DNA from 3 places in the Hydrogenovibrio sp. genome. Region 1 is predicted to be linked to each of the others. Evidence: predicted binding sites of a transcription regulator. Region 1 holds the regulator's gene; each other region holds the start of a gene.

Evidence for each region. The regulator PhoB, encoded in region 1, activates phosphate uptake and scavenging genes when phosphate is short. The targets are predictions, from matches to a motif close to GNNTGTCATAAAACTGTCANAT.
Region 2: the regulator PhoB is predicted to act here: its motif matches at 2,126-2,147, upstream of AC0KH7_RS08630 (choice-of-anchor I family protein).
Region 3: the regulator PhoB is predicted to act here: its motif matches at 1,281-1,302, upstream of olsF (bifunctional ornithine lipid synthase OlsF).

Annotation. Positions count from the first base shown of each region.
Region 1 is NZ_OZ223196.1:566,744-569,993, reverse strand. Features, by position in the region: gene phoR (phosphate regulon sensor histidine kinase PhoR) at 1-1,097, opposite strand, end outside; gene phoB (phosphate regulon transcriptional regulator PhoB) at 1,113-1,805, opposite strand; gene phoU (phosphate signaling complex protein PhoU) at 1,818-2,552, opposite strand; gene pstB (phosphate ABC transporter ATP-binding protein PstB) at 2,607-3,250, opposite strand, start outside.
Region 2 is NZ_OZ223196.1:1,810,077-1,813,326, forward strand. Features, by position in the region: gene AC0KH7_RS08625 (ComEA family DNA-binding protein) at 1-100, opposite strand, end outside; gene AC0KH7_RS08630 (choice-of-anchor I family protein) at 248-2,041, opposite strand; gene AC0KH7_RS08635 (Wzz/FepE/Etk N-terminal domain-containing protein) at 2,256-3,250, opposite strand, start outside.
Region 3 is NZ_OZ223196.1:2,277,326-2,280,575, forward strand. Features, by position in the region: gene AC0KH7_RS10750 (protein adenylyltransferase SelO) at 1-299, opposite strand, end outside; gene AC0KH7_RS10755 (ABC transporter permease) at 455-1,258, opposite strand; gene olsF (bifunctional ornithine lipid synthase OlsF) at 1,448-3,178, shown strand.

The sequences.
Region 1 (3,250 bases):
CTGATGTGTTCCTGAGAAATTCCGATGCCGGTATCTTCCACCTGAAAATGCGGCCCTTTTTCATCTTCATACCAGCGCACGGTGATTTCCCCTCCGTCCGGCGTATAACGAATGGCATTGGAAATCAGATTCATCAACACACTTTTCAACGGTTCCTCATAGCCTTTCAAGGCCAAGCTTTCGTCCAACTCGAACGTAAAGGTGTGTTTCCCCTGACTCATCTGGGTGGCATCTTGCTCCATCTTTTTGAGAATTTGTGCAATGGGGACGGTTTTCTCTTTATCCACCAGTGTCTCCGATTCCATCGCCGATAACGTCAAAAGGTCGTTGATAATGGACTGCATGCGCTCCGATTGATTATGCATCTGTTCCAGCGGCTTTTCCCAAATCGAATCCGGCTCCTGACCGTCCATCATCACTTCGATATAACCGTTTAAAACGGTTAAGGGCGTGCGCAATTCGTGCGAGGCATTGGCAATGAAATCACGGCGAATTTGCGCCAAATTGTAGAGTTCGTGAATGTCTTTAACAATCAGCAGCTTATGCGCCTGAAAATACGGAAACAACTTTAAACTGAACACCCGCTGAATGCCGTTCAACGACGACAAAATCACCGATTTGTCATAGACACCCGCTTTGAGGTATCGAATGAAGTCCGGGTGCCGTAATAGGTTTTCGATTTTGCGGTGCGTATCGCTGTGTTTCAGCTTAAACAGTTTTTTGGCGGAATTATTGAACCATTCAATTTGATTGGCTTCGTTGAGCGAAATAATGGCGTCCGGCACCGTCATGGAGGCGGCGAGAAATTGTTCGGATTTATAAAATTGCAGGTCGGCGTGTTTTTCCAGCGAGCGCTGTTTACGTGAGACTAGGTACCCCAGTTCACCCCATAATCCGGAGCCAGGCGGATAAGACACATTGGGCGTGCCTTTCATCCAAAGTTCGAAACGATAGATACTGTAAAGCTGACGAGCCATGTAGAACAGCACATAACCGACAAACGTGGCCATCCACCAATCGGTCACCCATGCGATGAACAGTGCCAACCAAACACTGGTGATGATCCAGGTGAGTTCCCGCGTAATTCCTTTTGACACTGAATCGTTTTCCTCTTAATCAACAGAGAAACGATAGCCAGCACCTCTCACGGTTTGAATCGTATCAGAGGCCCCGACGGGCTCCAATAGTTTTCTGAGACGTCGAATGTGAACATCGACCGTTCTTTCCTCGACCACAACATTCTCCCCCCAGACCTGATCCAATAGTTGGACCCGTGTATAAACCCGGTTGGAGTGCGTCATAAAAAAGTGCATTAACTTGAACTCTGTTGGCCCAAGTTTAACTTCTTGGTCATTGACTGTAAAACGGTAACTGGACAAATCCAGTTTCAAATCGCCGGTTCGAACCACATCCAAGGCATTCTTTTCAGGCGATTGACGGCGCAAAAGCGCTTTGACGCGCGCCACCAACGCACGCGGCGAAAAAGGTTTGACCACGTAATCGTCGGCTCCGGCTTCAAAGCCTTGCACCTGATCGTTTTCTTCCCCACGCGCCGTCAGCATAAGAATGGGCGTACTGGCGATCTGGTCGTTTTGACGGATACGCTGAGCCAGCGAAACACCGGAAACCCCCGGCAGCATCCAGTCCAACAATACGCAATCCGGCTGGTGCTCCAACAACATTTTCCAGCCTTGCTCTGCATTCGGGGCTTCGATGACTTTGTAATTCGCTGCTGTTAAGGTGAAATTCAACATGTCTCGAATCGCGGCTTCATCTTCAACCACTAAAATGCATTGCTCTGTCATAAGTCTTTCTCACTAAGATTCCAGCGTGTTTAGAAATTCATCCAAACGATCACTGTCTAGGTTACGCATATCCATCCCCTGAACCAGGTAGATGATACTTTCCACAATGTTTCGGGCATGATCCGATACACGCTCGGATGCGCGCAACGCAATGATCATTTCCATCAAACATTCTACTTGATCCGGCATTTCTTTCAGAGAGGTTTTCAAATCCACCATGGCTTTGGCAAAAATGTCATCGATCAATTCTTCTTCCTGAATGATTTTACCAGACCCTTCAGTGGAAACACGAGCAAACGAATCCAAAGCGGTTTTCAACATGGCGTTGGAGCGAGTCGAAATATCCATCAACTCAACATAGCCCGGCAATTCGGCGCACTTCACTTCATGCTCTTTTCCGAACACGATGACCATTTTCGCGATTTTAACAATCTCGTCGCCCATACGTTCCAGGTCGATGGCGATGCGAATGGCGGCAATAATCAAACGCAAATCGGAAGCCGTCGGTTGCTGGCGCGCCAATACTTTCGCACACAAACGGTCGATTTCCATTTCCGCTTTGTTAATCGCTTTGTCAAACGCGATGATTTCCACCGCTTTTTCGGTATCGCCGCTGCCTAAAGCGACCAACGCCGTTTCGAACTGACGCTCAACCATCCCTCCCATTTCCAGAATGTGGTTGAACAAATCTTCCAGATTACGGTTCAGCATTTCCGAAATGTGTGAGCTGAATTCTTGTTTTTCCATGTGATGATTCTCCTGATTGTTCTTATAACGATACTCAACCTAATGCAATTTCACTTAACCATAACGACCGGAAATGTAATCTTCGGTGCGTTTTACTTGCGGATTCGTGAACAGAGAGTCGGTATCGGTATATTCGATCAAATCTCCCATGTACATGAATGCGGTATAGTCCGACACACGTGCCGCCTGCTGCATGTTGTGCGTGACGATCAAAATGGTGAAGTCCTTTTTCAGCTCGAAAATCAACTCTTCAATCGCCAAGGTGGAAATCGGGTCCAAAGCCGATGTCGGCTCGTCCAACAACAAAACTTCCGGCTTGATGGCAATGGCACGCGCAATACACAGACGCTGCTGCTGACCACCGGACATGCCCAAAGCATTCTCTTCCAAACGGTCTTTGACTTCTTCCCAAAGTCCCGCCCCTTTCAGAGCCCATTCCACCGTTTCATCCAAAACATTCTTATCACTAATGCCTTGCAAGCGCAAACCGTAACAGACGTTCTCGTAAATGGATTTTGGGAAAGGATTCGGTTTTTGGAACACCATGCCCACACGACGGCGCAATGCCGCCACATCCATATGCTTGCTGTACATGTCATCGCCGTGCAGCAGCATATCGCCTTCCACACGTACAATGTCGATCAAATCGTTCATACGATTAAAACAGCGCAATAAAGTGGACTTCCCGCAACCGGACG
Region 2 (3,250 bases), 1.2 Mb from region 1:
CGGCAATTTCACTCGCCGAAGCGCTGTTGACATTCACCGGTGCCGCCATAACGTAGGAAGCAAAAAACAAACTGAAAACAAGTGCAACTAATCTAATCATCGTTATCATCCTTTTAATCTTACACATTAAAAATTACGCATTAAAGCGCAATAAAAATAATAACGTAAAAATACTTAAAACACAAAACCCCGCATTACGGGGTTTTGTGTTGTTTTCGACAACGTAGCAAACTTAAAAAAACGTCAATCAGTCAGACAACGTCGTCAGTTTGACCTCATAAATCGCCGTCGTACCGCTGACTTCGTTGCCAACGATCAAGTACGGCTTTCCTGAGCCGCTATCCGATGCTGAAACAAACTTAAAACCTTCTGGCCCTAAATCGCCTGCATCCACACTGTATGTCGAACCGGAATTATCGTCAGGATCAACGGAAAGATCCCGATCATTGATATATTGAACATATTGTGGCGCGTAAGGGTTGGACACATCATAAACCATAATGCCCCCCATTCGCTCCAAACCGATGAATGCATAGGTATGACCATTAACCTGCCCTACCGTAATCGCCTCCGGCTCTGGACCTTTATTATCGGAACGATCATCCCCGGCATTTTCGGCATTATCGTTATTGAAATCATCACCATAACGTAAGGCCGTCAAACGTTCAAAATCGCTACCAGAGTCAAACACCTGCTCGCCGGTTTCGGCATCCCAAATCGTAAAAGATCTAGCACCATAAGCGTATAGTTTTTCGAAATCCGTGCCACCGTTTTGAACAACGCTGGTATGGTAAGAAAATTTCAAACGTCTTAACTCATCGTCATCGCCAAACCCGCCGTTATCCGAAGACGTCATATTCGAATCCAGGGTGACGTTATCGGAATCGTAATAATCCTTAGCCGAAAACGCATCAACACAGTTATCCGAACTGTCGAAATAATAACCCGCCGCTTCGCAAGCCGCCTGATCCGTTACGTTTTCCAACCAATCCTGGCGATCATCCCCCTCGTTGGCGGTTAATAAATAGGTTTTGCCATTGTAAGTCATGGACGTAATGGAATCCGGCATATACATTCCCATCACCGGCCAGTTCTGAATATGAACACCGTCCTTCTGACTGGCATCTAATTCATTGCCGGGAATCGAATGGTCTTTAAATCCTAAGCCGATAATTTTATCAACCGAGCTATCATTTAAATTAATCACCGCAACCGCATTGGATTCCTGCAAGGTCACATACGCCTTCGAATTATCAGCTGCCACCGAAATATACTCTGGCTCAAAACTCTGGGCCACCGTCGCTTTATTATCCAAAGTTGTCGCGCTGAAACCATCCAACACCATTTTATCGGTCGGCAATTCACTATTTCGAGAGCCACCGACATTGAAATCGGTAAAACCAATGTTGGTCACGGAATAGTCACTCATGGAAACCACGCTGACCGACCCTTCCGGATCCACGGAATAATCACTGTTCGGCTCGCCTTCATTGGCCACCAACACCTTCGAACCATCCGGTGTAAACGTTACCATATCCGGCAAGGCCCCCACTTGGACGGCACGGGCATAAGACAAATCAGCCGTATTCAAAAAAACCACCCAACCATCATTGGTTTTAGGATTCGCCTGCACCGCCACAGCCGCATAGTCTCCATAAACCGAAATACTGTTCGCGGCTCCCACTTCGGAAGTGGCTGAAACAATCGCGTTATCAACCAACATTTGGGCCAGATCCAAACTGCCATATAAAGCCGGTTGCGCCGACATCAAATCCGAAAATACGTCCACTCGCCCACTGTCGGCATTGACCACAAAAATACGATTGTGGTGCTTATCATAGTCGACAATTTCCGCCGCACTAACATCAAAGCCCTGAGAAGCCGTACGACCAACACGCTCCAACCCAACCACTTGGCTGGATGCATCTTTTCCATCCACTCCATCGGAACCGTCATCGCTACTGCCTCCGCAGCCACTCAAAGAAAGTGTTGATACCGTAAATACCAACCCCATTGCCACACTCAGTTTATTCAGAGTCATAATACCCTCTCGGTTTATGTTATTGATCAAATTTAAAATTCGAATCCAATCCTATAAACTTCGAAGCGCTCTTTAATGACACCTTCTTGATAGATTCATGACGTTCAAATGACCATCCAACGAAACATGAATGAAAAGACATAGATAAGAGGCATAAAAAAAGAGGCCAAAGCCTCCTTTTTATAATTACCTACCAACCATAGAGAGTTAAATCTTATGTGACCATCGCCTCACGGCGCTTTTTAACCGCACGACGAATCAGCGCAATGAATACACCCAACATCAACCCCAACACACCGGCCACGGCCAAAATCAATGCTTTTTTGGGTTTTACCGGCTTAAAAGGTTTGCTTGGCGGTTCAACAATTCTTGTAACGTCAAAATCGGCCTTTTTCACTTTATCCTCAGCTTCTTGAAGCTTTTCAATTTCAACCTTTAAGTTTCTCAAAGATTTAGAAAACGGTAAGTTGTTCTGGCGTTGTTTCAATGTATTAATACGATGGTTAACCTCTAAAGCTTTCAACTTTTGTTTCAAATCCGCCAACCCAGAAATATAAGCATCATCGCTTTTACGATTCTGTAAGTTTTTAATTTCTGCCGCCAATATTTCCGTTCCTAACCAATAACGTGATGGATTGGCATTATTTATCACCAACTCTGTTCTTGAACTACCGGAATTGCGTTTATAGTCCAAAGGATCGATTGGCTGATGAATCCCCAATTTTTTGGCCAAGGCATAATCCGCTTGCAAGCGTTCGATCTGAAATTCTCTTTGAAGCTTAACCTTTTCTTTTAACAAACGAATTTGTTCATTAATTTCCGCCTTCGATTGCAAATCCTTTTCTGTTAAAGCTGAAATCTCCGCTTCAATTTCCGCATTGATACGATTATCCTCAATCTGATAATCTTTATTTTTTTGTTTTATTTTCTCTTCAATCGTTAGAATAATATTATCTTTAATATCCTGCTTTGTGCTCGATAAAACCCTATCTAAATAAAGAGAAGCCAATAAATAAGCCTCTTCCGCCCCTTTTCCAGAAACCACAACCGACGACAATAGAGAATCTCCAACCAACGTCTTCTTTTTACTCTCAACAGGCAGGTTTACTGCAACTTGCTTTTCTAAATCGGCACGGATTGCAGACACATTCGCGCCCTTAGCATACAAGAGTCTCACTTTGTCATTTTGACTCAACCATAAAATATTTT
Region 3 (3,250 bases), 1.7 Mb from region 1:
TGGTTTTTGTCTTCCCAGCGCCCCAGCAACACCCCTCGGCCATCACCTAAATCCGGGTTGTAATAGCCGAACTGGTGGCCGGTGTATTTTTGCGCCAGCGGCTGTAAATCGAATTCCGCCAGGCCTGGCGAATCCAACTGTCCGGCGGTCAGGGCCAGTAATTGTTCGTCACTCAAGTCACAATCGATTTGCTGCATCAGCGCCCGGTTGACCGCCACAAGACGCGCGTTTTGCTGCGGCTCCGGCCAGACGGGTTGGAAAAAGGATTTCGGCAATTCGAGATACGGGTGCTGTAACATATTCAACCTGAGGTTTAGGGTGACGGAATCGCGCGAACGTTCTGCCAATATTCGACAAATACTCGGCAAAGACTGAGCGCGCTTTAAGGTTATTATAACGCGCCTTGTCAAATCCGACAGGTTTCAAAGAGCCGATCTGGGCGTTTTTCTATTTTTCAGCTTTTTACCAAGTGTGACAGATTCAGGCGCATCCGTGGGTCGAACAGTTTTTTCTGCGCCAACCACAAGGCAATCAACACGCCCGAAGCGGTGGACACCGTAATCAGAAACATAATCATGATTTGGTATTTAACCGCTTCCATCGGGTCGATGCCAGCGAGGATTTGCCCCGTCATCATACCGGGCAAGGACACGATGCCAGCAGCGGCGAGCATATTGATGACCGGAATCATCGCGGTGTGCAGGCTTTGCTTTTTCAGGAACATCAACGCTTCCTTGGCGGTGTAGCCCAAGGCCAGTTGCGCTTCGATTTGCGCTTTCTGTTTCACGGCGCTTTTGGTCAGGGTATCCAAGCCGAGGCCGATGGCGGTCATGCTGTTGCCGAGAATCATCCCCAGCAGCGGAATGGCGTATTGCGCTTCGTACCAGGGTTGCGGCTGAATCACCAGCGTCAGCGAGAAAATCGTCAACACCAGAGCGGTCATCGACAACGACAATAACCCCACCATAAAAGAGCCGGAAGCCAACCCATTGGCTTGAAAACGATACGTCTGCCGCTTGAGAATTTCATAACCGGCAAACAACAGCATGATCACCGACACCAATGCCACCAGCAACCAACTGTCGGCATTGAACACCCAGCTTAACCAGACGCCCATAAATAATAACTGCACCACCATGCGTGCGGACGCCACCCAAAGCTGGCGCGTTTGCTCGAAGCCGTTTAGTAACAGCAACAAACCAAGCAGCAAGATCATCACCGATAAACCGGCCAAATCATAATAACTGAGCGAAATCATTTTTAGTAAACCATTGTCATATTTTTGTTACACAACCGTCATTTGAAACTCATGCATTTGTCACCTTGACGTCAACTGGACAACTCAGAATAAGTCAGTTAAGAGACGAGTAGAACCGCCATGCACGTGCTAGACGAATCCTACGTGCCCTCAGAGCAATCCAAGAAGACGACTGACGAAGAAAACATTATGCTGAATATCGAACAAACCATTCTCGAAAAATACCCCGATTTCAATCAGAAGCCGGGCGGCAAACAGCTGATTAAATTTCTGAAAAAGCTCACCTACGAAAACGAAATCAACCGGTTCATCGAAGAGAACAAGCACCTACGCGGTTTTGCCTTCCTCGACAAAAGCCTGGAACATTATAACTTCACTTATCAGGTCAACAACCGTTCTTTTAACAATGTGCCGGCCGAGGGGCGCGTGGTCATCGTCGCCAATCACCCGATCGGTTCGTTGGACGGTTTGGCACTGTTGAAATTCATCCGCAGCATTCGCCCGGACGTGCGCATTGTCGCCAATGAATTGCTGGCCAATGTCGAACCCTTCCAATCGTTGTTTTTGACGGTGGACAATATGGATGAAAAGGCCAATCACAAAGCCTTGTTCAAAGCCATGATTGCCGCGCTGGAAAACGAAGAGGCGGTGATTATTTTCCCGGCGGGCGAAGTCTCGCGCATTCGGCCCAGTGGCGTGCGCGACGGCAAGTGGAAAAACGGTTTCCTAAAACTGGCGAAAAAGACTCAATCGCCGATTTTGCCGATTTACATCGACGCTCGCAACTCCGCTTTATTTTACGGTTTGTCCACCCTGTACAAGCCGCTGGGGACGCTGATGCTGGTCAAGGAGATGTTCAACAAAAACGACCAACAGATTGCTTTCCACGTCGGGCCGATGATTCCTTGGAAGTCACTGGCAAAATGCGATTGGCCGCTCCCCAAAATCAGCAAATTGCTTCGTAAACACATTTACCGCTTGAATCAGCCCGGCAAAGCCATTGCCAAACTGCCGTTCGAAACCGAAAACACCATCGCCCACCCGGTGAATCGCAAGGCCTTGAAACAGGATTTGAAAAACGGCGAGCTGTTGGGACAGACGGTGGACGGCAAGAAAATTTTCCTATTCGATTACGAGGCCGATTCACCGGTGATGCGTGAAATCGGTCGCTTGCGCGAACTGACCTTCCGCACCGTGGAAGAAGGCACCGGCGATGCCTTTGATTTGGACAAATACGATGCCGACTACCGCCATTTGGTGCTGTGGGACGAAGAGGATTTGGAAATTGTCGGCGCTTATCGCATCGGAGAATGCCAGAAAATCATCGAAAAAAACGGCCTGGACGGGCTTTACACCAGCACCTTATTCGACCTGAAACCGGACATCGAACCTTACCTGCCCAATGCGTTGGAAATGGGGCGCAGTTTCGTGCAACCGCGTTACTGGGGCAAACGCAGTCTGGATTATCTGTGGTACGGCATCGGCGCTTATGTGATACGCCACCCCGAAACCAAATACTTCTTCGGCCCGGTGAGCTTGTCGGATGCCTACCCATTACGCGCCAAAGAACTGATTGTCGCCTTCTTCCAAACCCAAATGGGCTCCCATCAGGATTTGGCCGCCGGGAAACGGCCTTTCGTGCCGTCACCGGACATTTTGGAACTGGCGGAAAAAGAATTCAGCGGCGACTATAAAACAAGTTATAAAAAGCTCAACAGCTTACTGACCGAGTTCGGCGTCAAGGTGCCGACCTTGTTTAAACAATACGCGGATTTGTGCGAGCCAGGCGGTTGCCGGTTTATCGATTTCAGCGTCGACCCGGACTTCAACGATTGCATCGACAGTTTGATACTGGTGGAAATCGACAAAATCGTCCCGAAAAAACGCGAACGTTACCTGACGCCGGTCACATCCGATTAATCCATCATGCGCCCAAAGGCCGCGTGAGCACTGAATAATAAAATATAACCGTGAAAACGTCCTTGTCTTGAA